3 regions of the Faecalibacter bovis genome follow, and region 2 is predicted to be linked to each of the others. Evidence: riboswitches for the same ligand, from Rfam matches in the RefSeq annotation. Region 2 holds a riboswitch; each other region holds the start of a gene.

Region 1 (11,181 bases), 910 kb from region 2:
GCTGCGGATATTTTACAATCATTTGGTTATGATGTTTCTTTCCAAGAATTTAATTTTAATGGTTGGAATAGAAATAGTTTGACCTTAGAAATTAATGGAAAAAAGATTGAAGCTGTTGCACTAGCACATTCACCCGAAATTGCTAAAATTAACTCAACATTAATTGATTTAGGAAATGGTTTAGAGGATGATTATAAACAATTAGGAAAAGAAGTTGAAGGTAAAATTGTTTTTGCAGCTTTAGGTTTGAATGAAGGGACGCCAAAAGAAGTGAAAAATTTACATCGTTCTGAGAAAACAGCTTTGGCTATAAAATATGGAGCAAAAGGTATAATCTTATATAATAACGCAAAAGGTGGAGTCCTTTTAACAGGAACTGCTTCGGTAACTGGAGATTTAATTGATATTCCTGCAGTTAATATTTCTTACGAAGATGGAATGTTGATTAAACAAGCTCTGAAATCAAATATCATTGCGGGTCAAATTGATATGAAGAATGATGTTGGCCCAATGAAAGGTCGAAATATAATTGCTCGTCGATTAGGTCAAGCTATTCCAGAGGAAAAAATTGTACTTGGTGGGCATTTGGATAGTTGGGATTTAGCTACGGGAGCCATAGATAATGGAGTTGGTAGTTTCTCTATTATTGATGTAGCCCGAACATTTCAGAAATTAAATATAGAAAATAACAGAACAATAGAATTTGTTCTTTTCATGGGCGAAGAGATAGGTTTATTAGGATCTAAACATTATGTAGATGAGGCGATTAAAGATGGATCTATCAAACAGATAAAAGCCATGTCGAATATGGATATGACAACAAATCCAAAAGCGTATTTTTCATCAACAAATTCCAGTTTATCATTTTTAAATGAAATTGCAAAAGATGTTAAAAATTATATTTCAGATTTTAAAGAAACAGCATCCGTTAATGTAGGATTACATTCAGATCATCAACCGTTTATGTTACAAGGAATTCCAATTATTGGATTAACAGAAAGTAAATTTAAAAAAGGTGCTTTAAATTGTTATCATGCAAATTGTGATTCTTTTGAATTTGTGGAAGAACAAGGTTTAAAAAATAACGTAGTATTAGAAACGTATTTGTTGTATAGATTAAGTAATGTAAAGAATTTTCCTTCGAAAAGATGGACAGATAATGAAATTCAAAAACAATTAATTGATGCAAATTTAGAAACTCCATTACGTATTTCAGGCGATTGGAGATGGAAATAAAAATAAAAAAAATCCACCAATTGGTGGATTTTTTTTATATCATTATTTTTCTTTCAATTTTACTGTAAAGTGTCTTAAAATATCTGCTTCCCAAGTAATTTCGTAACCTTTAGAAATTTCTTCGCGTCTATCAAAAATATTTTTTAACGCTACCGCGATGTAATCCATATGACTTTGAAAATAAGTTCTTCTAGGAATTGCTAAACGCAATAATTCTAATTTTGGATAACGATTTTCTCTAGTTTCAGGATCACGATCGGCCAAGATTGTTCCAATTTCTACACCTCGTACTCCAGCTTCTTTGTACAACTCGATTCCTAAAGTTTGTGCAGGAAATTCTTCGCGTGGTACATTAGGTAAAAATTTTACCGCATCTATAAAAATTGCATGTCCACCAATAGGTTGTTGAATCGGAATTCCGTATTCAATCAATTTATTTCCAAGGTATTCAACTTGTGAAATTCGAGATTTTAAGTACGGATATTCTGTTGCTTCATCTAAACCTTGTGCTAAAGCTGCTAAATCACGTCCAGCTAAACCACCATAACTTAAATAACCTTCGTAAATAATTCCGAAATTACCACATATTTTATATAGCTCTTCATTATTAAGTGCTATAAAACCTCCGATATTTACCAATCCATCTTTTTTAGACGACATTGTCATACCATCACCAAGATCAAATACTATTTTAGAAATTTCTTTGATCGTATGATTTTTAAATTCTTCTTCCCTTTCTTTGATGAAATATGCATTTTCTGCAAAACGAGCAGAATCAAAGAAAATCGGAATACCATATTTGTCTGATAAAGCTTTTACTTTTCTAATGTTTTCTACAGAAACGGGCTGGCCACCTGATGAATTACAAGTGATTGTGATTAAAGTAAATGGAATATTTTCTTTTCCATGTTCCTTATATACTTTTTCAAGTTTATCTAAATCGATATTTCCTTTAAATGGATGAATTAATTCGCTATCAAAAGCTTCGTCAATTGTACAATCTATGGCATGTGCTTTTCTAAATTCTATATGACCTTTAGTTGTATCAAAATGCGAATTTCCAGGAATTACATTTCCTTCTTTAACTAAAGCTGAAAATAATACATTTTCTGCTGCACGACCTTGATGTGTAGGCAAAACGTATTCGTATCCAGTAATTTTATTTACTGTTGCTTTTAATTTTTGGAAAGATTGTGAACCAGCATAGCTTTCGTCACCTGTCATCATTGCTCCCCATTGTTTATCAGACATTGCTCCAGTTCCTGAATCTGTCAATAAATCAACAAAAACTTTTTGGCTTTCTAAGTTGAATAAGTTATAATCTTTTTCCTTAATCCATTGTTCACGTTCCTCACGTGTAGATTGGTAAATTTCTTCGACCATTTTTATTCGAAACGGTTCAGCGAAAGGTAGTTCCATTTTATTGTTTGTTTTGCGTTATATTTTAAAGATAACGATGATTTTTAACAAAAATTGAATGCAACAAAAAAATCCTTCACAAATTAATGTGAAGGATTAAATTTTATTCTAATAATTAGTCAATTACCGGAACTGGTCTTTTGTTTTCATTGATTGCTACTAATGTAAAAGTTCCTGTAATCGCTTTTTCGCGACCATCACGGTACATACTTTCAATAAAAACATCAATCTGAACGTCCAAACTTGTACGTCCTACTCTTGTAACTTTTCCTACGAATTCAACTAAAGTTCCTGCAGGAATTGAGTGTTTAAAATCGATTTTGTCACTACTTACCGTTACAATAGGTTTGCGACAAAAACGTGTAGCTGTCATAAAAGCAATTTCGTCCATTAAATACATTACTGCACCACCAAACATTGTTTTGTGATGGTTTGTATCTCCAGGGAAAACTGCTTTAAAAACTCTGGTTTCAGAATCATTGATACGTTGTTCAATTAATTCCTCTCTTTGTGTTTTTTCCATTTCCATTATCATGTGTTAGCACGTTATTTCTTTTTGAATAAAAATTTGATAATGTTTTTTATGGCGTTTGTTGGTTATAGATTTCATAGAACAATAGAATTAGCTTCAAATCGCGAAAGCATTATCGAAAAGCTCATAAATTGGTAATCTGACTTTATATTTTTCACAAAATATTTTACAGTTGCGCGACAGCTCGTGAATTTCACACGATTCCCCAATCTTTGAGCGTTAATATTTTGCAAATATAGATTAGTTAAATGGATTTTATTAAACTTAACTATCCTTTTATGTAGATTGGAACAATTAGTGTAACTTGAAATGTTAATAATGAAGAAAGATAAATTACTATATGAAAATAAAATTAATTAAGAATTTAATTCATAATGATAAAGAGTGGAACGATTTAATTTCTACAACAAATAATTTAACTAATAAGGTAATTCAAGACATTAATTTCTGCAATAAAGATGTAGATTGGGACAATATTATTTTAAATAATACAACTTTTTTAGGCTGTACTTTTAAACAAGAAACAGCAATTCCGTTAATTGAACGTGGCGCATTTGTTTATCCAAAATTCAAAAATTTACCATATAATCCGTACCGAGGAAAACTATATTCTTGGCAAGAATTGATGGAAGGTTACGATCCTGTGAATGACAATAGCGTAGATATTAATATTTATAAACATTTTGTAAAAAATAAATATAATCCAGCAGTTTCTGAAGCATTAGCTCAACGTCTTCATGATCATTCTATTGATGATGGTTTGCGTCGTATTTTAGAATATGACGATGAAGGAATGACAAAGAAAAAAGTAGTTGGTTTTATGGGAGGACACTCAACTCGACGTGGAAATCAATTTTATGTAGAAACGGCGATTGCTGCACAATTAGCTACAAAAAAAGGCTTTTATGTGGTGACAGGTGGTGGACCAGGTATTATGGAAGCGGCTAATTTAGGAGCTTATATGGGTAATTACTCGAAAGAGGAATTATTTGATGCTATTAAAATATTAAAAGATTTAGAATTCCAAGATCCGAATGATGCAGATTATTTAGCTAAAAATTTTAATCAACGTTCGATGGAAGTTTTAGAGAAATATCCCAATGGATGCGAAAGTTTAGCGATTCCGACTTGGTTCTACGGACATGAACCTTCTAATTTATTTGCGAAGTATATTGCAAAATATTTTTCGAACAGTATTCGTGAAGATATTCTATTAACAATTAGTTTGTACGGATTAGTTTTCGCGCCAGGAAGTGCAGGAACTACACAAGAAATCTTCCAAGAAGCGGCTCAAAATCACTACGGAACTTCTGGCTATCATAGTCCAATGGTGTTTTTAGGTAAAAAAAGATATGTAGAAGATACATCAATATATTCGGTAGTTCATCAATTAGCTGTTGGCCGAGTTTATAAAGATTTACTATTCTTAACCGATAGTGCAGAACTAACAATTGATTTTATTGAGAAACATCCACCAATTAAGGTAATATAAAAAAAAGAGAACCGAAAGGTTCTCTTTTTTTTGTTATGTATTTATTGTTCAACTTGTTCAATAACAAATGAAGTTTGAACATTATTTGGTGTTAAGATACTTCTAGTACTTTCAGTATATCCACTTGTTACAGATTTACCAATAAGTAATTCACGATCATTTTGATCACCAATATTTCTACCTCTACAAGCTGGTGTAATGTAATAATCTGTATCAATTTCTAAATTACCAATTCCATCTATTCCACTTTGTCTTTTAATCATTCCAGACATTGTTAATAGTTTGAATGAATTTGGAGGTCCAGTAATAACTTCAGGTCTAATATGGAATAATTTAAATTCATTAATGTTATGATTATTAGCTTTTTTTATAAAGAATCCACATGTATAACTAACAATAGTTTGATCATTATTTGTGCTATATTTTAATACCATAGTTTGTATAGTCGCATTAATACTACTGTTTGTTGAAGTAAATCTAACTTTACTAACTAAAGGATTTTCATCAAGATTGGTATTACTATTTAACATTTTCCATTGTTTGTTAGAAGCATTATTACCGTGAATAAATGAATCACCCAATTCATCTTTACTTGTATTACTACTATGTCTAATTGTAATACCATCGATGTCAGAATTTAAAATTTTATTCTTAATCAAAGTAGAACTTGCAAAGTCATAAGGCTCGGAAATATTTTCCCATCCAATACCTTGTCCATTACCTTCATATACTAAATATTTAGTGTTATCTCCATACGGTATTATATTCCCGTTAGCATCTTCAAAATGTAACATCCCTCTGAAATCGACACTTTTAACATGTAATCTTTCTTCTGGTTCTGCATTATTATCTAACCCTATTCCTACATTTTGTCCTTTTGAATTGATTAAAGACAAAGTTCCTATAATAATAAATATATATTTTTTCATATGATTATTGGTTTGTAGTGTTTTCGTAACGGCTAATTTTTAAGAATGTTCTTGCAGTTGTATTACTAATATTTGAAGTTCCGGTTGCTGCTTTTCCGATAGCTAAACTAATATTTGTAGCACCAAAATTTTCTCTTCTTGTACAACCAATTTTTACTTCATATTTTTGATTTTCTAAAAGTGTAGATTTATCTAAAATTGTAGAGACACGTATATTAAAGAAAGGGTCACTGTTGGCACCTCTATTAGCTGTAAATGTTCTAACACCTTTTAGCTTGAAATCAGCATTAGAAGGACTAGATGTTCCAGTTTTTTGAGCAACAAATATACCACATGCAAACATAGCTCCTGTATCTGTACCAGATCCAGCAATATGCGCCACACTCTCAAATGTGATATAAACTGTAGGATTGTTTCTTTGTACTGTAAATTCTTGATTTGATCCGGCAATTACTTGCCAGTTAGAACTTAATGATTGATCAATAGTATATTTAAGAGTTGGATTTGTAGGTGCATTATCTAGATTTATACCTGTTAAATTATCAAACGTTTGTGTATACAATAAGTAATTTAAATTTTCTAAACGCTGAATCTGTCCTAAAACTGTTTGCCAAGTGGGTTCTTGTCCAGGACCATTAGAACGTAATACTTGTCCCGGTTGTCCTTCTTTAAAAATTAATTTTCCTTTAACTAAAACATTATCATCTACTATTAACGAGGGAACTTCAGAAGTTCCATATGTTTGACTTAATTTTGCTTCAGTTAATTGCTCTGGGTCATTACCTATGTATAGCTGAGAATAAACTAAGCTAGATACTGATAATATAATATATGTAAAATATGCTTTCATAATTCTCATGTTATAATTTAAATGAAACATCAACTTTGTATACAGATTGATTATTAAATTTCGAAATCTTTTCTTCATCAGAAGAACTACCGATATATAATTGGAAATTACTTGAATTACCAGTTATAAGGGGAAATTCATTGAATTTTTTACAACCGATGAAACTATCATAAGTTCCAATAGCAGTTTCAGGATCTAAATTTATTGTGTAGATCATATCAAAATTAGATTGCACAATACTTACGTTACCAATGGCAGTAACCTGTCCTAATCTGTATCCTTTTAGTTTATAAGAAGTTTCGTTTTGTTTCTTTAAAAATACTCCACATGCAAATTGGGTAAAATCACCTGATCGAATGCTTGATTTTGTTAATGTAACACCAGTTTGAAAATCAACATTAATAAAAGTCTTTTTCTCAGAAACAACAATGTTATTAATTTCAATAATTTTTTTCCAATTATTGGTATTTGTTGAAGTATAAAGTTCTCCAGGAGTTATTGAAGGTATAGTTGAAATTCTATTATTTAATACATTTTCAGCTCCGTTTTCTTGAATTTTTGTATATGTATTTTCAATAAATAACATACCTTCAGGAAGTTCAACATCAGGATTATCAACCCAAACTGGTCTTGAATTTGGTCCAGTTGATTTTAGAACTTGTCCAGGTTCACCATCAGTTTCAGCTAGTTTAATACCTGAATCAACTTTTAAATTACCATCAATTTGAAGTGCATATCCGCTACGAGGCTGAAAGTCTGTTTTATCAGAAATCCAAACCTGTGCATGCACCCCTTGGAAAATAAAAAGCGCAGCAATGGCTATTGCTTTTTGATAAAGATTTACCATAGTTTTATTAGTTTAGTTAAATTAGTTGTTTGTTAGTTTTCCAAAATTATATTATTAATTGTTTAAAAATTTTTATTACGTATTCATTTTCACGAAAATGGATATAAAAAATTAATTAATTAACAGAACAATATTGGGTTGTTAGTCACTAAAATCCACAGGTTTCGATAGTATTGAAATAATCAATATTACCATCTGAATTGCGGAATTTAGCCAGTAGAATTTTCTAATATTCTAAAATTTAATCTTATCGATTTGAAAAGATTTTCGTTTTTTAATTTTAGAAATGTAAGTAGATGGTGACTCTCCTAGATTTAATTTAAAAAAATGAGCGAATTTACTGTGTGATGAAAAACCAGCTTCATCAGCAATTGCACTAATTTTAAAATTTAAAAATTTAGGATCATCATTTAGTTTATTTACTACGTATTGGATTCGTAGTAAATTGATGTAGTTATTAAAATCACGATCACTATGTGCTTTTATCACATGTGATAGATATTTTGTATTTGTATCTAAATGACTTGAAACTTTAGCTAATGAAATGTTTTTTTCTAGAAAAATTGTAGAATTTTCAAATTCAATAAGCTTTTTAATTAAATCTTGCTTTTTTACATCTGATATACCAATAGATTTGGAAGTTGAAGAATTTATATCAGAGTGAATAAATTTTAGATTAGCTTGAACATTCTGAGTGTTTGAATGTTTTGCTCTATCCTTATTTTTATAATAAGAATAAATGCCATAGACAAGGATAATTGATATCAAGACAGTGTTAAGCACACTATGCAAGTCAGTACTGTGAAAAATATAAAGAATACTTTCCACTGCACCTTCAAAATGCAACAGGTTCATACGAAATTTTTAATTAGTTAGGACTGTAAATTTATTTCTTAAAAATTTACTATCAAATACCTATAAATGGGTATTTTCGGTTTATTGTTAAAATAATTGTTTAAAAGTTTGGTAATCTAAAAAATGTTAGTACATTTGCAATCCAATATCGCGAGATGGAGCAGTAGGTAGCTCGTCGGGCTCATAACCCGAAGGTCACAGGTTCGAGTCCTGTTCTCGCTACTAAATATCGCGAGGTGGAGCAGTAGGTAGCTCGTCGGGCTCATAACCCGAAGGTCATCGGTTCGAGTCCGGTCCTCGCTACTAAGTAGCAAAAAGAGTTTCAATTTTATTGAAGCTCTTTTTTTTTGAAATTTATTTTACCAGTTACTTCGTTGATATCTAACAGTTTTGCTTGTGTAAAAGTGTAGAGTGGCGAAAAAAAATAAATTAATAGTATAAAATCAAATATCTCATTGTATATTTGCAGTCTAATATCGCGAGATGGAGCAGTAGGTAGCTCGTCGGGCTCATAACCCGAAGGTCACAGGTTCGAGTCCTGTTCTCGCTACTAAATATCGCGAGGTGGAGCAGTAGGTAGCTCGTCGGGCTCATAACCCGAAGGTCATCGGTTCGAGTCCGGTCCTCGCTACTAAGTAGCAAAAAGAGTTTCAATTATATTGAAACTCTTTTTTTTTATGCCGTTTAATTAAGTTCAATTATTTTTGTATCATGAATTTAGAAGAATACAGAAGTCAATTCAAAAAAGATCAAGCTGTTGGTGCTTTATCGATAGAAAATAGATTAAAAGAGGTTTACGGAGATTTAGAGCCTCGTTTTTATTCTCCACAAGTGATGTCTTTCCAAGGTGGCGAAGATCCAATTGATGGTGTTGCTGTTTTTGATAATGATGGATATCGTCATTTAATTTCTTACGGAATGTCTCATTTATACTATAATGAAGAAGCTGTTGGTGAAGAATTTAGTAAATGGGGAATGGAATTTACATTTCGAGTTAAGCCGTTTGATGCTGACGGAGATGAAGATCCTTTCTGGGTGATACAATTAATGAATAATTTGGCTCGTTTTGTTCACGAAACAAAAGTTTGGTTTGATGAATATCAATTTCTACCGCTAGGAGGACCAATCCGTTCTGAATGTGATACAGATATTGTAGGATTAGCATTTGTAAAAGATGTTGATTTAGATGAAATTGAAACTCCGCACGGTAAAGTTCTTTTCATGCAAATGGTTGGATTAAATTCTGAACAATTGAAAAGGCTTGAAGAAAATTCTACAAAAGAAGAAGTTATGTCAGTTTTAAATGAGATTAAAGCTGTCAATCCAAAATATATTTGTCAGTTATAAGTTAATTGATTTAAGATTACCGATTTAAAATGTTAATATAAAACTAAAAACATTTAAACTATTGAATAATAGTATGTTTTGGTATTTATATTGCAATGATACAAATGTTATTAATCGTTAGAGTTAATAATTTTTCATAGGTTTAGGTTGGTAATTAGGCAAAAGCTTAATTCAGCACTCCTTCGGGAGTGCTTTTTTATATCTTAGTATTAAATATAATTTATTAGATATGAATTTCTTTAATAACCTATTTTCTAAAAGAAAAGAAACTGAACACAATATAAAAGAACAAAAAACTATGACGTTTGAAGAGGTAATCGCATCGGATAAGCCGGTTTTAATAGATTTTTTTGCAACATGGTGTGGACCATGTCAAATGATGGGTCCGATTTTGCAACAGGTTAAACAAGAGCTTGGTGATGGAGTTACAATATTAAAAGTTGATGTTGATAAATATCAAAATTTAGCATCAAGATATCAAGTGCAAGGTGTTCCTACATTTGCTATTTTTAAGAAAGGAGAGTTACTTTGGAAACAAAGTGGAGCAAAGCCTAAAGAACAATTAGTGCAAATTTTAAATCAATATATAGATTAGAATTTATTTTCAATTAGAGTCGATTTAAAAAGCCATCAATCTCAGATTGATGGCTTTTTTTTTATTTTTTAAATCTCTTAACTAAATTGTAGGAAACATATAGGAATACTAACCAAATTGGTATTAAAATTACAGACGTTTCCATTCCTGTAAAATACATTATTATTAATATACTGAATAGAAATACTAAACAGATATAATTACTAATAGGGTATAAGAAAGAAGGAAATAAAGTTTTTACATTTTCAATTTTCTTCTGTTGACGATATTTTAAATGCGTATAAGAAATCATTATCCAATTTATAACTAACGTAGAAACCACTAAAGACATAAGTATCTCAAAAGCAGATTCTGGAATAACTTTGTTAATTATAATACATATTGCAGCAAATATAGATGATACTACTATTGCCATAACAGGTACACTGTTTTTGTTTAATTTCATTAAAAACTTAGGTGCATTTCCTTGTTCAGCTAACCCGTATAGCATTCTAGAATTACTATAAACCGAGCTGTTGTAAACTGATAATGCTGCCGTTAAAACAATTAAATTTAACGCATTAGCAATGATTCTAGAAAATTGAACATCTTGTCCGAATAGATTTACATTTAAGCTTTTTAAATTATCAAAAACAGTTACAAAAGGACTACTTTCTACCGTTATTGTTTCCCATGGCGATAACGAAAATAAAATCACTAACGCACCAACATAAAAGATTAAAATTCTATAAATTACTTGATTAGTAGCTTGTGGAATAGTTTTTTCTGGATTTTTCGCCTCAGCAGCTGTAATACCAATTAATTCTAATCCTCCGAAAGAGAACATAATTAAAGCCATAGCAGCTAATAAACCACTAAAACCGCTAGCACTGTCACCAGAAAACCAGCCTTTTGGTAAAAATCCACCGTTATTCCATAAATTCTGAATGCTTGCTTGTTCGCCTCCGGTTCCACTTAATAATAAGTAACTACCGAAAATAATCATAGCGATAATTGCAATTACTTTAATAATAGAGAACCAAAATTCAGCTTCTCCAAACATTTTTACAGAACCTAAATTCAGTGCATTAATTACTAAA
Region 2 (11,181 bases):
TTGGTAAATAAACAATTAAGATAATAATCTGGCCAAAAACAGCAGAATTCACCATTTTCTTAGCGGATTCTCCAACCGTTTGATCCATCTCTTTTTGAGATAATTTATTTTTCAATCCAAACTTTTTACTATGAGCGAGTTGATGCATAACAGCTTCAACAATAATTACTGCACCATCTACAATTAATCCAAAGTCTAAAGCACCCATACTCATCAAATTTCCTCCAACTCCAAACAAGTTCATCATGATGATGGCAAATAGTAATGAAAGCGGAATAACAGTGGCTACTATAATTCCAGCTCTTGCATTTCCTAAGAAAATTACTAAGATGAAAACTACAATTAATGCACCTTCTAATAAGTTGGTTTGAACTGTTGAAATGGTATTATCTACCATTTTTTTACGGTCTAAAAAAGGTTCTATGACAATTCCTTCGGGTAAAGTTTTCTTAATTTCTTCGATTCTCTTCTGTACATTCTTAACAACTTCTTGCGCATTTGCACCTTTTAGCATCATTACGATTGCACCAGAAACTTCTCCTTTATCGTTATACGTCATTGCACCATATCGTGTTGCGAAACCTGTTTTAACTTCGGCTACATCACGCATTAAGATTGGTGTTCCACTTCCTGATTGTTTAACGACAATATTTTCAATATCCTTGATAGAACCAATTAATCCTTCGGAACGAATAAATAATGAAGTTGGACCTTTTTCGATATAAGCTCCACCTGTATTTTGATTATTCGCGCTTAACGCTTCGAAAACATCATTAATAGTTAAGTTAAACGCTTGTAATTGTTGTGGATTAATTCCGATTTCGAATTGTTTTAATTTTCCACCAAAACTACTGACATCAGCAACTCCAGGAACACCTAATAATTGACGACGAACGATCCAATCTTGAATGGTGCGTAATTCGGTTTCGTCGTATTGATCTTCATATCCATCAGCGGGACGAACTACATATTGATAAATTTCTCCCAAACCTGTTGAAATCGGTCCCATTTGTGGTTCGCCAATTCCTTCTGGAATTTCGCTTTTAACTTGAGCTAACCGTTCGCTTACTTGCTGTCGTGCCCAAAAAACATCCGTATCGTCATCGAAAACTATGGTAACTAAAGATAAACCGAAACGTGAAAAACTACGAATTTCTGAAATTCCAGCAATGTTCGAATTGGCTTGTTCGATAGGAAATGTAACCAAACGTTCGATATCTTCTGCTCCAAAAGAAGGAGCAACTGTAATAATTTGAACCTGATTTGAGGTAATATCAGGTTGTGCATCCATAGGTAATTTAGTCGCTTCGAAAATCCCAAAAATTAACAAAGCAAGCGTAAATAAACCTACGATGAATTTATTCTTGATTGAAAAATCAATGATTTTATTTAACATCGTAAAATTGTATAAATGAGAATATTAGCTAGATGAAAAAATTCAAATAGCATAATGCATTTACGTTCTAATAAGACAGTAAATGGAAAATTTATAAAATTTACGCTTGTTTTGGCGGTTGCCAGATAGAATTTAAGTAATGCGAATAGAGATTACTTTCATCATAAAAGACGAAAATAGTTTCTATTTTATTTTTATGAATGAAAGGAGGAGTAAAAGTGAAATTTGGAATTTCTGCCAAATCAATGTTTGCAATTTCAACATTCATAAATGGCAATTTTTGATCCGTAGCCCAATCTTCATCTACCTCATGTCCACCGTAATGGTGAATCAGAAAGTTTTTCATTTCATTAAAGAAATCTCCACCTTTATCATGTTCGATAAAATGTGTTATGAAAACAGGTAACTTATAAAACTGTGATAATTGTGTTGCAGTTGTTAAGTATAAAAATGTAAATATGTAGATAATCCATGTTTTCACTTCACAAAACTAACGATTATTAACATAAATACGCAAATCATTTTAATAATTTGGAAGAAACAGAAATTAAGTGTGAAGATTTAATGATAATATTTAATCTTGTAAGTTTTAAAATTTAAATAAATATAACAGCTTATTATTTAATACGGTCAGCATTAATTGAAACCACAAAAAAATATTTAGAAATAAAGACATAACTCAATAAAATGTAAAAGAAAAGAATATATTTGCCGTCGATTTTGGTTAGACAATTATTGTCTATGAAAAGGGAATCGTGTGTGAATCACGAGCTGTACCCGCAACTGTAAGCTATCAAACTTATTAATTATATCACCCACTGGAAGTCGATCTGGGAAGGGAATTAATAAGATGCAAGTCAGGAGACCTGCCATTATTCATCAACTTTTTATCATACGTTCTGCATCAGCTTTTCGTACGCTAAAGTTTCGGGAGTTAAACTTTAAATTATTATTATATGAAAAGAATTACATTGTTATTCTTATTTTTTTCCATTTGTAGCTTTGCTCAATTTACTACGAATGATGTAAAATTCTATGTGGGCGAAGGAGATCGAACGGCTTACTTCATTGCTGATTTCAAGGACGGAACTGATGATCGTTCATATGTCTGGGGAATAAGATTTGATCAAGATGAACCAATTAATGGTACAGAAATGTTACAGTTAATTGCTGATTATGAGCCAAACTTTACTTATGAACAATCAAGTGGATTTTTAGATCGAATTGCTTTTAATCACCATGATTCGTATGAACAAGAATATGACTATTGGAGTTTATGGTATTCGAGAGATGGACAAAATTGGAATATGGGAGGTTGGATGACATCTGATCTTATAGATGGTTATTGGTACGCGGCTACATATGGTTTTGGAATGAATGTTCCAGGTCCAGATGCTCCTGTAGCACCAATTCCAGCATATTCTTCACAATGGTTACAGCAAAATTATGTATCTTCTTGGATTGGTACTGGTACAAATAACAGTTTAGTTATTATCGATTTTGGAACTGATACGAATAATGTTGCTGATTCTTTTGTTGTTGGAATCAATTACAATGGAAATATTACAGTAGAACAAGCATTACAGTTAATTCAAGAGAACAATACGGATTTTACTTTTTCAATTACAAATGATCAAATTTCAGCTTTACAATTAGGTAATTATTCGCAAACAACTACACCTAATTTGTTTAAAGGTACAGATTTATCGAATTGGATTACTCAAGAAAATACATCAAGTTTTACATTAACCGATAACCAATGGTTAGGAATTAGTTTTGGTACAAGAAGACCATATATTCCGCAAGAAATGCAAAATTTAAATACGAACGATTTTACAACATCTACATTACAAGTTTATCCAAACCCAACATCAGATTATGTTATTGTAGATTCAAAGGAAACGATTAAAGAAATTAAAATTTATACAACAATAGGTACTTTAGTAAAAACGGCGAAGATATCTAAAATTCAATTAAATGATTTGCCTTCAGGAATTTACTATTTAGAAGTATCAACAAATCAAACAAAAGAAATTAAAAAATTGATTAAAAAATAATTTTACTTTTTATAATGACCTCAACAATTTTGTTGAGGTCTTTTTATTGAAAAAGCTTCAATTCTGAATCTTAATATTAAGATAATGTAGAGGTTTTCTAAAATTGAAAATAATTTATATTTTTACTTTTTTAGTATAGTGCAACAGAAAACCCATTAAAAAGTTTGTGGTAAGCACTTATTTTAACGCAATTTTAGCTATATAAATAAGTTGCAAAACTGAATAAAATTATACTGAAATTTCTCAAGTTCAATTAGGAAATTACGTTATTTCTTAAATAGAATTTCTTGCTTTAAATCAAAATAATTTATTAAAATAAAATGATACAAAATTCAACTACTACTACATTAAACGAACAATTACAACAAAAAATTGATTTAAAAACTAAACCTTTAGGAGCGTTAGGATTATTAGAAAAATTAGCTTTCCAAATTGGTATGGTTCAACAATCATTAACTCCTCAGTTAATTAATCCTACGATTTTATTGTTTGCTGGTGACCACGGTGTTGCAAAAGCAGGAGTTAGCGCATATCCACCAGAAGTTACTTTTCAAATGGTTATGAATATTGTTCAGGGTGGTGCTGCAGTAACGGTTTTTTGTAAACAAAATAAACTTGATTTTTTAACCATTGATGCAGGAGTAAATTATGATTTTGGAATCGTAGATGGATTAATTGACAATAAAATAAATTTCGGAACTAAAAATTTCATTGTCGAGAAAGCAATGACTCGAAATGAATTGGATTTGTGTTTAGAAAAATCTGCTCAAGTTGTAAATCAAGTTGCCGATAATGATTGTAATGTTATAGGTTTCGGTGAAATGGGAATTGGAAACACATCTTCTGCATCTATGATTATGCATCATATCACAAAAATCCCTTTAAAAGATTGTATTGGTAGAGGAACTGGTTTAGATGAAGAACAATTAAATAAAAAAATTGAACTGTTATCTGAAGCTAATGAATTTCATGGCGCTTTAAACGATCCAATGGAAATTCTTCAAACGTATGGTGGTTTTGAAGTTGCGCAGATATGTGGAGCAATGGTAGCTGCATACAAAAACAGGATGTTAATTTTGGTTGATGGATTTATTGCGACAAGTGCATTTTTAGTAGCTCAAGCTTTGTATCCAGAAATAAAAGATTATGCAGTTTTTTGTCATAACAGTAACGAAATTGGGCATCAAAAAATGTTGAATTATTTAGAAGTAAAACCTTTATTAAATTTAGAAATGAGAGTAGGAGAGGGAACAGGTTGTGCCTTGGCTTATCCAATTCTTGAAAACGCAGTTGCTTTTCTTAATGAAATGGCAAGTTTTGAAAGTGCTGGCGTTTCTAACAAATAATCATGAAAAGAGAACTAGAATTATTTTGGATCGCTTTAATATTTTATACTCGTATTCCAATTCCATTTAAAATTGAGTATACTGATGATAAACTAAATAAAGCTACACGATATTTTCCATTAATTGGGTATGTAGTAGGATTAGTATCCTTTATTGCATATTTTTTATTGCAATTTGTTTTGCCTTTAGAATTAAGTGTAATTGGATCATTAGTAGTTGGAATCTTAACAACCGGAGCATTTCATGAAGATGGTTTAGCCGATTTTTTTGATGGTTTTGGCGGTGGTTGGACAAAAGAAAAAATCCTTGATATTATGAAGGATAGCCGTGTGGGCACATACGGTATGGTTGCGACAATTATTCAATTAGCGATAAAATATTTTGGTTTAATTTATCTGATTCCAATTTTTACACAATTTGGTGTTTTAGCAATATTAATATTATTTATAGGCTATCATGCTTTTGCTCGATTGGCTGCGATTTCGTTAAGTTTCGTTTTGGATTATGTTCGTGATGATGAGAAAAGCAAAGCAAAGCCAATAGCTAAAAAACAAACTTCAACAGAATTATTTTGGGTATGTATATTCGGCCTAATTCCATTCCTTATCATCTGCTCTTATTCGATATATTTTATATTTTCTATCGTTCCTGTTTTTTTTATTTTACTGTATTTTAAAAACTTTTTATACAAATGGATTGGCGGTTATACAGGAGATTGTTTAGGAGCAGTAGAACAAATTTGTGAATCAATTTATTTAATAAGTTTATTAGCTATATGGAACTTTATATCATAAGACATACACCAGTAGATCTAGAGAAAGGCACTTGTTACGGACAAAGTGACGTAGAATTAATCAAGGATTTTATTGATTATAGTTCTTATTATAAAAATGAATTACCATCGACTTTCGACAAAATAATTAGTAGTCCTTTAAAAAGATGTACGCAGTTAGTTACCGAATTAGGTTTTAATAACTATGAAACGGACAAGCGATTGATGGAAATGAATTTTGGGGATTGGGAACTTAAGAAATGGGATGATATTCCGATGGAAGAATCAGAAAATTGGATGACAAATTTTGATTCAGTTTCAACTCCAAATGGAGAATCGATGCAGCAACTCTTTGATCGGGTGAATTCATTTTATCAAGAAATTAAAAACAGTCCTTATCAAAAAGTATTACTGGTAACTCATGCCGGACCAATTCGTTGTTTTTGGAAAATTATCTTGGCTATAGATTTAAAAAATACAATGAAAATTCCAGTAGATTTTGGTGAAGTTTTAGTTTTGGATACAACTTTTGAGACGATTAATCGAAAGAAATAATTTTATTCGAAATGTAATACAATACTAATCATTGTTATTTATCGATTTATTGTAATTATTTATCAAAGTGTCAAATGAATAAAATTTGAATTTTTATACATTTGCGGTCGCTTTAAATCGAAAATTATGATAGCTGAAGGTAGTAGAATATTTTATATCCACGGATTATACGGGTCAAGAAGTTCAAGAAAATTTGGATTTATTCAACAAAAATATCCAACAGCTATTTGCTTGGAATGGAAATTCAATGATAATTTAACTGAATTTTTGGAAAATACATTCCATATGTTAGAAACTGTGCAAGAGCCAATTACTTTGATTGGTAGTTCGGTTGGTGGAAATTTTGCATGGCAAATTCAACAAAAATTATTGAATGAAGGAATTAAATGTGATTTAATTTTAATCAATCCAATGGTTGAATTGATGTACAAATTCGAAGATAACTTCCCTAATCATTTAGTACAATATTTGAAGCCGATGAATTATTTTATCAATACGAAAGTGATTATTGGTTTACAAGATGAAATTTTAGATGCTCATCAAATTAAAGCCTTCTTTGAAATGTACGATTATAATAATCCTAACCGTATTGAAATAATTTTGGTGGAAGACGACCACAGAATCTCTAAATTTAATGATTTATTGGGTGATTTATAAATAGTTATGTACTTTAGTAATTATTGAATGACTTAAATTTTAAATGTAAACTTAACATTAAATTAAAGTTGATAAATCGTTAATTTACCTATTTTCGCAACACAAACAATAAACATGAAAAAATTACTTTTCTCACTTTTTTTTGTTCCATTCGCTTTTGTAGATGCTCAAACTGATTCTACAATTGTAAAACCAAAAAAAGAAATTAAAAAAGACGATTATAAAATTGATATGTCTCCTTATTACAGTTACGGAGATGGTTTAGGAATAACTTCTGCTGATAGTATTTACCAAGTAAATATTCGATTTAGAATGCAAAATCGTATAACGTATTTCAATAACGAGGACGAAGAAGATGCGATTGATGCACAAATTCGTCGTTTACGTTTACGTTTTGACGGTTATGTAGGTAATCCAAAATTTGAATATTCTATTCAATTATCATTTGCATCTGGAGATGTAGGGATTGCTGAAGAAGGAAAAAATACGAATATCATTCGTGATGCCATGATTTTTTACAAACCAAATAAACATTGGAGTTTTGGTTTTGGTCAAACAAAATTACCAGGGAATAGACAAAGAATTAACTCTTCTGGGGCACTTCAGTTAACAGATCGTTCGATTAATAATGCAGATTTTAATATTGATCGTGATTTTGGTTTACATGTTCAGCACAGTAAAAAGCAAAATGATAAGTTTTCTTATACCTTACGTGGAGCAATTTCTAGTGGTGAAGGGCGTAACTGGACACAATTTAACGATACTGGTTTAGCTTATACAGGTAAAGTAGAATTATTACCATTAGGTTCATTTAAAAATGATGGAACTAATTTCGAAGGTGATATTATGCGTGAAGAAAAACCAAAATTAATGGTTTCTGCAGCCTATTCATATAACAACAATGCGCATCGTACACAAGGGCAATTAGGAGACGAAATGTTTGGTACAGCCAATATTCAGTCATTGTTTTTAGATGCGATGTTAAAATATAACGGTTGGGCATTTATGTATGCTTACATGAACCGTAATTCTGATACAATTTTCTCTTATAATCCTGAAGATGCATCAGATTTTAGATATGTATTTGCTGGTCATGGACACGATTTTCAGACATCTTATACTTTCCCTAAAAATTATGAAGTAATTGGACGATATTCTAATCAAAAGGTAAAGAATGAAATTTTCCAATTTGCTCCAAATTCTAATCAATTTAGTTTAGGGTTAACAAAATATATTTGGGAACACGCTTTCAAATTACAAGCTGAGGTTACATATGAGAATTTAAAATTCTATGATCAATCTACTAAAGACAACTGGTACGCACGTTTACAAGTAGAAATAGGAATTTAAAAAAAAGATATAATAAAAAACGGGTTGAAATTAATTTCAACCCGTTTTTTTTATTTTGTAAAGATTTGTTTAATCTTTTTTGCTAATGGTTTTTCAAAATATTCAAAACATAAAATACTTAGAATAATTGCGATGGTAAAATAAACAAATATCTTAATGAAATCATATCCTTCAGGAACTAGATAATTTCCATATTTTATTACAATCATATGTAGCATATAAAAACCGAAACTAATTTCTCCCAAATAAACTAAGGTTTTATTTTGTAATAATTTTGAGATAAATCCTCTTTGTAATGCGAATACAAAAGTGATTAATACCATTGGAATCCAATAATAGATATTAAATCTAAATGGTCTAGGAACTTGATCATAATAGGTGAAAAATAGTACGAAAACTGCTAAAGCTCCAATTTCTATTAATGTTCCAACTGAAAATGAAATTTCTTTGTCTTTTACTTTTTTATAAATCTGGCACAAGATTATTCCTAAAATAAAATCTAAACTACGTACAATTGGATTGACATAATAAAAGCCTTTTTCCCAATCTTTATGACCGTTTACATAAGGTTCGAAATATATGATTAAAGGTATTGCAACGATAAATAATGTATATTTTAACCATTTGTATTTATGTAACCAAATAATGTATAAAGGAAACATTAAATAGAAGAAAAACTCTGTAGAAATACTCCAAGAAACGTTATTGATAGAAAAATTATAGTCCTTGATTGGTATATACGATTGCAACAATAAAAAATTTAGAATTGCTTTATCCCAACCAAAAATTCCATTCATTATAACAAGCGGAATCATCAATGCAAATGTGAGTAGATGCAAAGGATAAATCCTTGCCACACGTGCAATGTAGAAATTTTTGTAGGAGAATTTTGAGTTATCAATTATTTTATGTTCATAATTTAAAGCTAATACAAATCCGCTTAAAATAAAGAAAAATCCTACACCTACGTATCCTTCAAAAAACACAACGTTTTTTAGCCAATTGTACCAATGTAAATCTGTTTTTACAAAAGTTAAATGTGATAAGAATACAGCGAATGCGAAAAAGAATCGCAAAGAAGTTAAGCTGTTTAGCATTAGTCTATAATTTTTATTTCCATTTGATAATATTCGTCAAATTGTCGAATAAAATCATCTAATTTACTTTCTCTAACCGATATGGTGAACATACATTTATCAGTGAAATTTTTATCCTTTATTTCGCCATCCATACGCTCAACATTACGTTCTACAATTCCTTGCTGGTCGTAGTTGAAAATCATTTTAACCCTTTTTGTAACGAATTTCTCAACGATTTCGGCTTCCTCTAAAACAACTTGTGCAGCATATTTGTATGCTTTAACCAGTCCAGGAATTCCTAATTTTGTTCCGCCATAATATCGGACAGATACAATTAAAACATTGGTGATTTCGTTGGATAAAATTTGATTATAAATTGGTAAACCTGCTGATCCTCCAGGTTCGCCATCATCATTTGCTCTAAATTTTTTACCGTCAATTCCAATACTATAAGCATAGCAATGATGCGTTGCATCTGGCCATTTTTCGTATAATTGACCTAAATAAAATTCAACATCATCTTCAGAATCAACAGGAAATGCATAATTGATAAATTTGCTTCCAGATTCTTTAAAAATGATATCTTCTACAGGTTCTTTTATCGTTCTGAATGAATCAGTCATTTTCTTGATTTCTAATTACAGTAACGTAATCGTTTAATATTTTGTTTTGTTTTACCCTTTTACCGTAAACGATTGGAGCTTTTATACCTTCGTTCCAAAAAGTGTCTGAAGTTAATATTCTTGCTTCATCCCACAAATTTAAATCAATAAATTTTTGAATCGTATCACTACCACCTTCAACAATCAAACTTTGAAAATTATTTTGGTATAGATAATCTAAAATAGGAGGGATTATATTTTCATTAAAATCAATCTTTATAAGTTTTAGATTTTCTTGCTCAGAATCTTCAATGGCATTAAATATTACTGTTGGAACACTTTGGTCATACAAATGATAATTTCTAGGAATTGCTAAAAATTTATCAATAGACAATCTCAGTGGATTTTTTCCATGCCAGTATCTTGTATTTAATTGTGGATTATCAATTAAAGCAGTTTTTTTACCTACTAAAATTGCTTGTTCTTCTGTGCGCCATTGATGGACAATTTGTTTAGAAAAACGATTCGTTATCCATTTTTGTACATCATCATGCCCCATAAATCCATCTTGAGTTTGTGCCCATTTCAAAATAATGTATGGTCTTTTTTGTTGATGAAATGTAATAAAACGACGATTCAAATCGATGCATTCTTGTTCTAAAACACCAAGCGTTACATCAACTCCGTTTTCTAATAATTTTAGATACCCTTGTCCGTTTACTTCCGCAAATGGATCTAGCGTTCCTATTACAACTCGTTTAAAATTTTTGGCTATAACCAAATCGCAACAAGGCGGTGTTTTGCCGTAATGCGAACATGGTTCTAACGTAACATATAAAGTACTTTCACTTAAAAGTGATTGATTTTTAATACTATTCACAGCATTTACTTCAGCATGTGGTCCACCATATTTCGAAGTAAATCCTTCGCCTATAATTTTTCCGTTATGAACTATTATAGAACCAACAAACGGATTAGGATATGTAGATCCTAATCCGTTTTGAGCAATTTGAATACAACGAGCCATAAATTGCTCATCGATATTATTTTGTGACATTTATTTCTTGGTCATTTAAAATTCAACACTGTAAAGTGTTCTTAGTTTTACTTCTGCATCAGTCAATTTTGCACGTTTTTCTTCAATTTGTTTGTAAACATCTTTTAGCAAAGGACTGTTTGCATCTGCATTAGCAAAGAAACTTACGTTATTGTCTAATTGATTGATTTCTTTTTCTAAATCCTCAATTACCTTTTTAGTTTTACGAATTTCTTCATCTAAAGTTCTACTGTCTTTATTTGATATAATTTGATCAATTAAAGTTTGTAGTTTAAAATCTTGAATCTGATGTTGCGATAATTGTAACGAT
Region 3 (11,181 bases), 920 kb from region 2:
CCCCATATTAATTTGAGGGCGATTAGAATTAGACAAATTATTATGTGATAAATAATTATTGATGTATGTTAAAGCTACCGATTGGTTGGCTCCAGAAGCAACAGCTGGCGTAATATTTTGCTCGAATCTTGAATTTTGAATCGTTGGATTTCCTCTTGAGAAATTTATCGCAGCACCTGATGAAATACCAGAATTTTGATAAGAAACTTCCGAATTATCCATAAAGAAATTCTCGCCTAAAACTCGAATTCCTCCTCCGTAAGTCATTTTAAAATTGTTGAAATTCCCCGTTGATCCGTCTTCTAATCTTAATCCATTAAAGTAAACAGTTCCTGGATCTGTGGAAGTAAAATGTACTAAATTAGGTGCATTAACATTAATAGTTCCTGCAATAGTTATCAATTTACCATCTGCTATAGCCAATACAAAATCTGTATTTGCAACAAAAGAATCTGTTTCACTAATAGTTAAATTCTCTGATAAGATATATTTCTGTGATGATTCGTCAAAATTTATAACATCTGTTAAAGCGTCTAATTGATCAATTGTATAAGTTTGTCCTGTATTTGGAGTTGTAAATTGACCAAATACAATTGCCCCAATTAATGCCAAGGAAGCAGTAAAAAATTTCTTCATGTTTTTTCATTTTAGTGTAACATAAAGGTAAACATTTCAAAATAAAAAAAGCCACCCAATGGGTGGCTTACTATATGTTTAAAGAAAATCTTAGTGACCTCCTTCTGTTTTGAAACGCTCAACAGCTTCGTGGAATAATTTTTCCGCTTGTGCTTTATCACCAAAACCGTCTACTTGACAAGTTTTGTTTTCTAAATCTTTGTATACTTTAAAGAAATGCTCAACAGCTTTTAAAGTGTGATCGTTCATATCAGTAATATCCTCTAATTTGTTCCAAGTTGGATCAGCAACTGGTACACAAATTAATTTTTCGTCACGACCTTTGTCGTCAGACATGTTTAATACACCGATAGTTTTAACCTCGATAACACATCCAGGAACAGTTGGCTCAGTTAAGAAAACTAAAACATCAATTGGATCACCATCTAATGCTAAAGTATTCTCTACAAATCCGTAATCTGCTGGGTATTGCATTGGAGAGTATAATACACGGTCAAAACGGATTCTTCCTGTTTCGTGATCCATTTCGTATTTGTTACGAGATCCTCTTGGGATTTCAATAATCGCGTCAAAAGTCATTTTCGCTTATTTTTAATTTATTATTATTTAATTTAAAATACTTTAGAAGTCCCATTGTAATCCTAAAGTCACCCCAAATTTACGAACATCTGGCAAATTATTATAATTTCCACGCCAATTAAAATCAAATCGAATTGGACGGATGTTTCCCCAACCAATATTTTCGATTCCAAAGCCGTATTCGTAATAGATTTGTTGATTTGGAGCTGTATAATTAATTGTTGATCGATTTATTGCTTTACTCTTATCAGAAATATCTCCGTAAGCTGCTCTTAAAAAACCAACCTCTCTTAATTTTAATTCTTTAATTAATGGAATTTTGTTTAAAATCCATCCATTAAAATGATGTTCCCAATTCATTGTTACATATTCATCCGTTACAAATTCATAATAATCTAACTGAGAAAATGTACCATAAACTTGTCCGTAACTTTCGTTACCTGGAATCGCACTTAATAAAGATAATGGAACACCTTGGAAAGTTTTCCCGGCTTCAACAGTCATTAAAGAACGTCCTAAAGAACCAATTAAAATTGGTTGAGTATATAAAAATTGAATTTTATCGTATTCGAAATCAGAATCTATTACACCTTTTAATCCTTTTGTATAACGTAACATTAAAGTTGGCGCAAGGGTTGACATTTCTACACGATCTATTCCGTACTGAGAATATTTAGCTCCTGGTTTTGCAATTACAGAAAAGCTAACGGATGAATTAGTTAAATTTTCTTGAACTTTTCCGTCTTTATCATAAGCAATAGAAAAATGTTCTCTGGATGCGGATTTAATACGCTGATAATTTCCATCTAAACGGAAAACAACATTTTTCCAAGGTTCTATAGAAGTGTAAACATTGGTTAGATTATTAGAACTTAAATAGAAATTATCTCCTTGATTAATAATCGAAGATGAAGCGAAACTGCGTGTCATAATTCCATCCGAAGATGTTAATTGAGCCGCCAATTGTTCTACATCTCGTTTTGTTCCAGCTCCGATTTGAAAACGATTAAATTTATTGAACATGTAACGAACATCTGCTCCGTATTTAAATTTATCATCATCAAAACCATAAGCCAAGAAACCTTGTGCACGCCACATGTCGTTCTGAGAAAAATAAGTTCTCGCACCAGCTCTTAATCGAACACCTTCTATTTTATTATATCCAAAAGAGGAGTATAAATTTCCGATATCAATATTTCCTACGCGATAATATCCTGATCCTAAAACTTCGATTGTCTTAACAAATCTATTAAATTTCGGTACTTCATTCAACTGATCTAAAGTCTCATAAATTCCTTCCTGATCTTTGGTTAAAGCTTCTGGACGATTTTTTTCCCAATAATCATTTGTCTGAACATTTACTGCTGATAATGCAGGATCTATACGCTCTGAATAATATGATTCAGGCTGACGAGTTTCAAAATCATAGTTATAATAGTTAACCGTTTTATGAGCAAAAATACCTTTAGAATTTTCTTTTTTCGATAAAATAGTCATATCCAACATCGCATATTCTTTCTTTGGATAAAAGACTGAATCGTTTGCAACGTCATAATCTAATTGCATAAAAATATTACGAACAAAGTTTACATTCATATCCTTTGTTGTTTCTAAATCAATAGATTTTACTGCATAGGAATCTTTTGAGATGTACATATCTCCTTTGAAAGTTAATTCACCTTCACGACGAGGAAAATACTTAATTCTGTAAGTTTCTATTCCGTCAATATTAATGGTGTCTTTTAACTCATAATCATAAACTGCAAAACCATCTGTTGCAATTGGCGAAACAAATTTTATGTTTATAAAGTTTAATCGATTATCATAAATATTAATGTCTTTGAACAAATTTTTTACCGTCGCAGCAACTACTTCATTATTCTCAAAACCTGAAGTTTTATTTGCTTTTAATTCTTTCCTTTCTTGGGATTTAGGATTATTAATTCCCTCAACTTTATAAATAGATTCGTTTAAGAAAGCTGGTAAATAAGTTTTTCCGTTAATTGAAGAAGTATCAATTTTCTCAAAAACAAACTCAAATCCTTTGAAGATTTTTTTCTTCATGAAAGAAGAATCAATGTTACTGATATCGAATTGAAGTTTCTCATATTCGTTATACGAATATTGAGGCACCATTTTTAATCCATTCGTTTTTCTTCTTGCCCAAACTTCTCTTAAAATCGCATATGCAGGATTTTCTTTCTTTTTAAGACGTTGCTTTTTCTTCCCAGTTATAGTTGCACTTTGAAGCGTAATTCCATCACCAGAATCATCTATAAAATCATCCGATTGATCTTCTGTTTTAGGATCTAATTCGGCAATAAAACTAAAATCAATAAAATCTACGATTTCATAATCATAATTTACATAACCTGATTTTGTGATCGATAATTTATTAGTCGTGGTAACCGATTCGATATAAAACGAACCATCCGAATTAGTTGTTGTTCCTACTTTTAGTTCTGGTAATCGTATATCTGCATACGAAATTGGTTTACCTGAAACTGCATCTAAGACTTTCCCTTGAATCTTAACTTGGGCAAAACTTACAATAGAGAGTATTGTTAAGAATGCGGTAAAGAGTCCTTTATTTGACATTTTTGTTAAAAAGTTTAAATAAGAAAGTCTAGCAAAATTTATGCTAGACTTGAATATTATTTATGATAAAAATAATGTTTTATTAAGATTTGTACATAACTGCCTTAACAGCTGAAACAACTTCTTTTGCTTGAGGGAACCATTCTTGGAATAAGTTTGGTGCGTAAGGCGCAGAAGTATCTTTTGTTGTGATACGTTTTACTGGAGCATCTAAATAATCAAATGCTTTTTGTTGTACCATGTAAGCAATTTCTGTAGAAACTGAAGCAAATGGCCAAGCTTCTTCTAAAATTACTAAACGATTTGTTTTCTTAACAGAAGCGATAATAGTATCATAATCCATCGGACGAACTGTACGAATATCGATTACTTCTGCTTCAATTCCTTCTTTAGCTAACTCTTCAGCAGCCATTAAAGCTTGTTTCATAATCTTACCAAAAGATACGATTGTTACATCTTTACCTTCACGTTTGATATCTGCTTTACCGATTGGAATTAAGTATTCTTCTTCTGGAATTTCCATTTTATCACCATACATCTGCTCCGATTCCATAAAAATTACTGGATCGTTATCACGAATTGCAGATTTTAATAATCCTTTTGCATCGTATGGGTTTGAAGGAACAACAACTTTTAAACCTGGTACATTTGCATACCAATTTTCAAAAGCCTGAGAGTGCGTAGCACCTAATTGTCCTGCTGATGCTGTTGGTCCACGGAATACGATAGGGCAATTCCATTGTCCACCAGACATTTGTAATATTTTTGCTGCGTTATTTACGATTTGGTCGATTGCAACTAATGAAAAGTTGAATGTCATATACTCTACGATTGGACGACATCCTGTTAAAGTAGAACCCACTGCAATTCCTGTAAAACCAGATTCTGCAATTGGAGTATCAATAACACGTTTAGGTCCGAATTCATCTAACATACCTTTAGAAGCTTTATAGGCACCGTTGTATTCAGCAACCTCCTCTCCCATTAAGTAAACAGATTCATCGCGACGCATTTCCTCACTCATTGCCTCGGCAATTACTTCTCTAAAAGTTTTTATAGCCATTGTGTTTTGATTTCGTTACTATATTTTTTCCTAAAGCAAATGTAATAAAAAAGTTAGGAAATATTTGATTTATATCTGAAATAGACTAAAGCAACGATATTTTTCATGTTTAAACCTTGTTTATTTCATTCATAATTCAATACATCATAGCTCATTATCCAAAATTTTATCTACCTTTGGACTCATATGGTGCTCTAAAGGAGTTAAAAGGGAATTTGGTGTAAATCCAAAACTGTCCCCGCAACTGTAAAGTTTTATAAAAGTTCTTTTCACTTCTTGCCACTGTTTTTTTAACAAAAATGGGAAGGCCAAAAAGAATAAAACAAGTCAGGAAACCTGCCATAAATAAACCTTAAATTTTAATCACTTTCGGGAGAAAAGGTGTAAAATAATTATGAAAAAACAATTCATTTTAGTTGCCTTAATTTCTGGCTATGCGCTTGGACAAAATGATGCTGTACAATTGGATGAAGTTTTAATAAATGATCCTTTTTTAAATCATCATTATAAAAGTCAATCGCAAATTATTCTTAATGATAGTATTCTTAAAAAGAATCAACCTTCGTTGAGTAATTTGCTGCAATTTGAATCACCAATCTATTTTAAAGAAAATGGAGTTGGAATGGTTTCTTCACCGTCATTTCGTGGAACAACAGCATCGCAAACCGCAGTTGTTTGGAATGGGATTAATATTAATTCATCCATCAACGGACAAACTGATTTTAATACGATCAATTCAAAATCCTATGATGAAATTCTTGTAAAACCAGGCGGAGGAAGTATTGCTTATGGTACAGGTAGTATTGGTGGCGCAGTGCATTTATTAGATCATTTAAAGTACAACGATCAACTAACTCAAAACATAGATTTAGGGTATGGAAGTTTTGATTCTTACAACCTGAATTATCGTTTACATTATGCTAAAAACAATATTGCTACAAATATTGGCTACGCCAGATTTCAGTCCGATAATGATTATGAAATTGAAAATTATTTAGAAAGAAATCGAAACGGTAAATACTATTTTAATACCATTGATGCTAATATTGGTACTAAATTAACTGACCACGAAATCCGATTATTTACACAATTTAATTTTGGTAAGCGTGAATTCAGTTTAACTGATATTTACGAAACTCCTACGATGTACGAAAATCAGGATTATCGTGTAATGGGACAATGGATTTTGAATAAAAATCGTTGGAATTCAGATTTAAAAATTTCTTACTTACACGAATCAAATCAATATTATCCGAATATAAATTCGTCTACAACACAAGATTTAGAAGTCAATAACTGGATTGCAAAATATTATCTGAATTATAAATTGAAGCCAAACCAAACTATTAGTGGTTTTGCTGAAAATATTTACAGCAAAGGTAACGGAACAAATCTTAGTGCATCTGACCGAAATACCACAGGTTTTGGATTAATTTATAAACATATTATTTCCGATAAAATACAATACGAAGCTAGTATTCGTCAGGATTTTTCATCGGTTTACAATGTTCCTTTAATCTACGCTTTCGGAGCCAATTATAAACCTATGGATTTCTACGAAATTCGATTCAATTTTTCAAAGAATTATCGTGTTCCAACTTTCAATGATTTATTTTGGGAAACTGGTGGTAATCCCGATTTAAAAGCAGAAAACGCTCTTCAATTTGAATTAGGAAATGATTTTAATTTTAAAAATCTAAAAATTCAAACGAATCTTTTTTACAATGATATAAAAGATATGATCCAATGGATTCCTACTTCTGGAAGTTCGTTTTGGCGACCAGTGAATCAAAATCATGTAAAAACTTATGGATCAGAAATAATAGCTGATTATAAATGGAATAATCTTTCATTCAGAACTCTATATTCATACACTGAATCGATTAATCAGGAAACTGATAAAACATTGATTTACGTTCCGAAACATCAGTTCAATTTTAATGTTAATTACAATTATAAATCTTGGAATGTATTTATGCAAAATCGTTGGGTAGACAAAGTTTTTATCCAAACCGATAATCAAGCAACAATTCCTAGTTATTGGACTACTAATTTAGGATTAGGCTATCAAATCAACTCCAATTTTGGAGCAAATTTTAATATTAATAATCTATTCGATCAGCAATATCAAAGTGTTGCCAATCGATGGATGCCAGGAATCAATTATCTAATTTCATTAAACATAAAACTATAAACACATGAAAAATATCAAAACTTTACTTTTTGCTTTACTTGCGACGAGTTTTACTTTACAATCATGTTCATCAGATGATGATAATAACAACCCTATCGAACAAAATGGATCTTACAAAGACGGAATTTTTGTACTAAATGAGGGTGCAATGGGTAGCAATAATGCTGAAGTTACTTTCTTTAAAAATGGAGCTGCAACTCAGAATTTATTTAAAACTGTTAATCCAACATTAAATTTAGGTAATGTTGCAACTAGTATTCTTTTCGAAGATAACGACGGATATATAGTAGTGAATTTATCTAATAAAATAGAAGTTGTTCATGCTACAACTTTCGAATCAAAAGGTACAATTACAGCAAACTTAAATAATCCGCGTTATATCGCCGCAGACGACAATAAAATATATGTTACAAACTGGGGAGATTCTACTAATCCAGATGACGATTTTATTTCAGTTTTTAGACGTTCTGATTTAGCTTTTGAGAAAAAAATTGACGTAAAAGAAGGTCCTGATCAAATTTTAATCGAAAATAATAAACTTGTTATAGCGCACTCTGGTGGTTGGAGCAATGGAAATTCTGTTTCTATCTACAATTTAGCTACAAACACTTTAGAAAACATTACAGTTGGTGATGTACCTTCTGCTATGGTTGAAGAAAATGGAATTGTTTATGTTTTATGTTCTGGAATTACTTGGGGTGGAACTCCATCTGCTGGAAAATTGGTTAAAATTAACTTAAATACAAACTCTGTTACACAAACTATTAATTTTGCTGATGGTCAAAATCCTCGTTTTTTAGTTGAAGAAAATAATCAAATCTTTTATACTTTAAACAACCAAGTTTATCGTTTAGCATTACAAGATAATACGTTACCACAAAATGCTTTATTCGCATTTGATGCTACTTATATCTATGCATTCAACATCCATAATGGAGCAATTTATATTGGAGATGCTAAAGATTTTGCATCAAACGGAGAAGTTAAATATTACAGCTTAGCAGGCAATTTATTAGGACAATTTTCAACAGGAATTGGACCAAATTTCATTGCTTATAATTAATAAATAAGTTTAAAAAAATGAAAAATCCGAAGGCTAGCCTTCGGATTTTTTTATGCTTCTATTTTTAAATATTATTTGAGAATTAAAAACTAAAATCGCAATTAAAATTAATGCATATCCAGAAATTTGTAGCGTGGTAACTTTCTCTTTGTAATAAACAATTGCTAACACAAAATTCATAATTGGATTTAGATAAATTAAAATTCCAACCGTTGATGAATTGATGCCTTTTAATGCGAAATTATTTAAGAACATTGGGATAATTGTGAACAAAATTACAACCGCCATGATACATTGATAGAATATTGTTTCTGTAGGAATTGGACTTGCATATAGGAAAACCATAGGCAGCATTAAAACTGCAACAACCGAAAGCTGAATCATTAATAAATTAAAACTATCAAAACGGTTTAAACTTCTCTGAATTAATATGTAACAAGCAAATGCAATTGCAACGAAAAGACTATACATTAAATCCGTAAAATGCCCAATAGATAATATTCCACACGCTAAAATACTGATACCAACTGCAAACCATTTTACCTTTGTTAGTTTATCTTTCAATATAAAAAATGCTAAAACAGTTGTAATAATGGGACAAACTAAATATGATAGAGATGCTGCTTGAACACTCACATGATTCATTACGATTATAAAAACTAACCAATTTGCCATTAAAATAATTGAGCCACCAACTATTAAACTCAATAATTTTTTCTGTTCTTTTTTAGCTAAAGATTTAAATAAATTCCAATCCGATACAATCTTATTTCTTCTAAATACAATATTGATAATTAACAAAAAGAATACGCTGATAAACAAACGATAAAACAAAATATCTAACGAAGGATAATGCGCTATTGGTTTTAATCCAAAACTAAAAAATCCCCAAATAAAATAGGCTGTAACCGCAGAAAATATATACTTTGTTTGATTCATTTTAAGACTTTAAACAGATTTATTTCTGTTTATAGAAACAAATGTAAGTGTTTATTAGTTTCTAATTATTGATGATATGAATTTCTTTACCTTTGTTTAAAATTTAACTAAATGGCAGAATTATTTTCAGACGAATATTTTATGCGAATTGCTTTAAATGAAGCCGCAAATGCTTATGAACGCGATGAAATTCCGGTCGGAGCTGTAATCGTAAGTAACAATAAAATTATTGCTAAAGCGCATAATTTAACTGAAACATTGATTGACGTTACGGCACATGCCGAAATGCAAGCCATAACATCTGCTGCTAATTATTTAGGTGGGAAATACTTACAAAATTGTACACTTTATGTTACTTTAGAACCTTGCGTCATGTGCGGTGGAGCTTTGTATTGGAGCCAAATTTCTAAGGTTGTTTATGGCGCTTCTGATCCAAAACGTGGTTTTAAAGCTAAGATTGGTGAACTACATCCAAAAACTGAAGTAATTTCTGGATTATTAGAAGATGAATGTGGCGAAATCATGAAATCTTTTTTCCAGAAAAAAAGGTAATTAACTACATTTACAATTCAATCTATCGCATGAAAATTTTTCAATTTATCGTCTTATCGCTTTTTACATCTTTTACACTAACAAGTTGTGAACAAAATGCTACGCCCAAAATTTACCCTGCTAAAAAAGGTGTGGATTCTGCCTATGCTAATTTGTTAAAGATTAAAGTTGAAGAAAAAATTCGTGATGATCAAGATGAAACTGAAACAAAACCTGCGAAACAAGTAGCTAAAGTTCAGCAACAAAAGAAGATTGAAAAAGCTATTTCGAATGTAGATAAAATTGTTCCTTTTAGCAAAGATAATACACGAGATACTTTAAAAATTACGTATGCTAAAGCTAAACAAACAGTAACTAAAAAAGCTGGTCAAACGAATACTTTTGTATTCAATTCTGATACTGCAAAAAAGGTTGCGATTAAACTTTCTGCGGCCGATACGTTAGCGAATATTCGAATCAATCATATCAAAGGACCTGTTGATTCAATTAAAGGTGGACCTTTTGGTAAAACCTTAATTTTCGACTTACCTGCGAAAGGAAATTATAATTTCTCTATTTCTGAAAAACCTACGGATAAAAAGCCTTATCAAGGAGAATATCAAGTCGAGTTACAATTACTTTGGAAGTAATTTAATTTGATAGCTTACCACTCTCAACTTATCGGAAAATCAGACATTTAACAATACAATTTTATTTTCATAAATGTATTTATTTAAGCTTAATATTCATTTTTTTCTTGATGAAAAAACGAATCAAAAAAATCAAGGCTTTAAATCTATTTGACTAAAAATAAATTTCATTTCGGGAATGAATTAAATGATTCACTATCGTTCACTAATTCGTTCTATTCCTACACTCAATTTATTTTCTTCACGTCATAGATTTATAGGCCATTTTATGATCTAATAAGTTATTCAAAAATAAGCGAAAGCAAATTGAATTGAAGAATCTATCTATAATACAAACGATAATTAATCGCGTGATTTTTTAAAGAATTTTGTTCCAATAATTGTTCGTTTACACCATAAAACAAAGTGGAAGTTGATTTAGTTTCAATCAAATCGAAATACCCATTTCCTTCTGGACAAAACGGATTTTCGTAATGCGTTTCATATCCAATCAAGAAGTTTTGAACTTGTTTTAGATTTATTTTCAAATGAACTGGAAAGATATATTTTCCTGCATAATCTTTATTCACTTCAAACCATTTATCATCAATCAAACTCATATTAAAATTCTTATTTTCTAGAATAATTGGTTTGAAATAATAGTATTCGTTGCAATAATTTTTCTTCTTGATTTTGGATTCGAATAGAATTTCAATTGCGACAATTTCAATTTCATCTTCATCAGGCAAATGCAATGTAGAAAACACTTTAATTCCATACGTTGTATGATCCGTTAATCGAATAACCTTTTCATATTTTGGTCTAAATTGCTTGTATTTAGAATAATCCATCAACTGAAATTCATTCAGGTTAATGGTATCATTGGTTTGTGCAAATGTGAATATTGAAAGTAAAAATAAAATTAGAAACCTCATCTAATATTTATTTT

What was found. Region 2 has a riboswitch for cobalamin ahead of J9309_RS13305 (T9SS type A sorting domain-containing protein). Riboswitches for the same ligand answer to the same signal wherever they lie in the genome.
Region 1: linked by a shared signal. The riboswitch ahead of J9309_RS04010 (acyl-CoA thioesterase) and the one ahead of J9309_RS13305 (T9SS type A sorting domain-containing protein) in region 2 are both predicted to bind cobalamin.
Region 3: linked by a shared signal. The riboswitch ahead of J9309_RS04055 (TonB-dependent receptor plug domain-containing protein) and the one ahead of J9309_RS13305 (T9SS type A sorting domain-containing protein) in region 2 are both predicted to bind cobalamin.

What each region holds. Positions count from the first base shown of each region.
Region 1 covers NZ_CP072842.1:831,156-842,336, reverse strand. Annotated here, with positions in the region: gene J9309_RS04020 (M28 family peptidase) at 1-1,236, shown strand, start outside; gene J9309_RS04015 (tryptophanase) at 1,279-2,655, opposite strand; gene J9309_RS04010 (acyl-CoA thioesterase) at 2,771-3,184, opposite strand; adenosylcobalamin (AdoCbl) riboswitch at 3,265-3,419, opposite strand; gene J9309_RS04005 (LOG family protein) at 3,528-4,679, shown strand; gene J9309_RS04000 (hypothetical protein) at 4,721-5,608, opposite strand; gene J9309_RS03995 (hypothetical protein) at 5,613-6,458, opposite strand; gene J9309_RS03990 (hypothetical protein) at 6,469-7,305, opposite strand; gene J9309_RS03985 (helix-turn-helix domain-containing protein) at 7,540-8,160, opposite strand; tRNA gene J9309_RS03980 (tRNA-Met) at 8,310-8,382, shown strand; tRNA gene J9309_RS03975 (tRNA-Met) at 8,391-8,463, shown strand; tRNA gene J9309_RS03970 (tRNA-Met) at 8,638-8,710, shown strand; tRNA gene J9309_RS03965 (tRNA-Met) at 8,719-8,791, shown strand; gene J9309_RS03960 (suppressor of fused domain protein) at 8,872-9,507, shown strand; gene trxA (thioredoxin) at 9,737-10,102, shown strand; gene J9309_RS03950 (amino acid permease) at 10,164-11,181, opposite strand, start outside.
Region 2 covers NZ_CP072842.1:2,754,850-2,766,030, reverse strand. Annotated here, with positions in the region: gene J9309_RS13315 (CusA/CzcA family heavy metal efflux RND transporter) at 1-1,396, opposite strand, end outside; gene J9309_RS13310 (hypothetical protein) at 1,497-1,877, opposite strand; cobalamin riboswitch at 2,101-2,284, shown strand; gene J9309_RS13305 (T9SS type A sorting domain-containing protein) at 2,353-3,453, shown strand; gene cobT (nicotinate-nucleotide--dimethylbenzimidazole phosphoribosyltransferase) at 3,774-4,799, shown strand; gene J9309_RS13295 (adenosylcobinamide-GDP ribazoletransferase) at 4,802-5,593, shown strand; gene cobC (alpha-ribazole phosphatase family protein) at 5,575-6,126, shown strand; gene J9309_RS13285 (YqiA/YcfP family alpha/beta fold hydrolase) at 6,253-6,783, shown strand; gene J9309_RS13280 (porin) at 6,898-8,133, shown strand; gene J9309_RS13275 (acyltransferase family protein) at 8,184-9,230, opposite strand; gene J9309_RS13270 (IMPACT family protein) at 9,230-9,835, opposite strand; gene ribD (bifunctional diaminohydroxyphosphoribosylaminopyrimidine deaminase/5-amino-6-(5-phosphoribosylamino)uracil reductase RibD) at 9,828-10,871, opposite strand; gene J9309_RS13260 (DUF349 domain-containing protein) at 10,887-11,181, opposite strand, start outside.
Region 3 covers NZ_CP072842.1:844,572-855,752, forward strand. Annotated here, with positions in the region: gene J9309_RS04035 (T9SS type A sorting domain-containing protein) at 1-636, opposite strand, end outside; gene J9309_RS04040 (inorganic diphosphatase) at 727-1,215, opposite strand; gene J9309_RS04045 (DUF5686 family protein) at 1,258-3,813, opposite strand; gene J9309_RS04050 (pyruvate dehydrogenase complex E1 component subunit beta) at 3,896-4,876, opposite strand; cobalamin riboswitch at 5,047-5,234, shown strand; gene J9309_RS04055 (TonB-dependent receptor plug domain-containing protein) at 5,271-7,070, shown strand; gene J9309_RS04060 (YncE family protein) at 7,075-8,133, shown strand; gene J9309_RS04065 (EamA family transporter) at 8,167-9,072, opposite strand; gene J9309_RS04070 (nucleoside deaminase) at 9,184-9,624, shown strand; gene J9309_RS04075 (hypothetical protein) at 9,654-10,253, shown strand; gene J9309_RS04080 (hypothetical protein) at 10,574-11,167, opposite strand; gene J9309_RS04085 (hypothetical protein) at 11,168-11,181, opposite strand, start outside.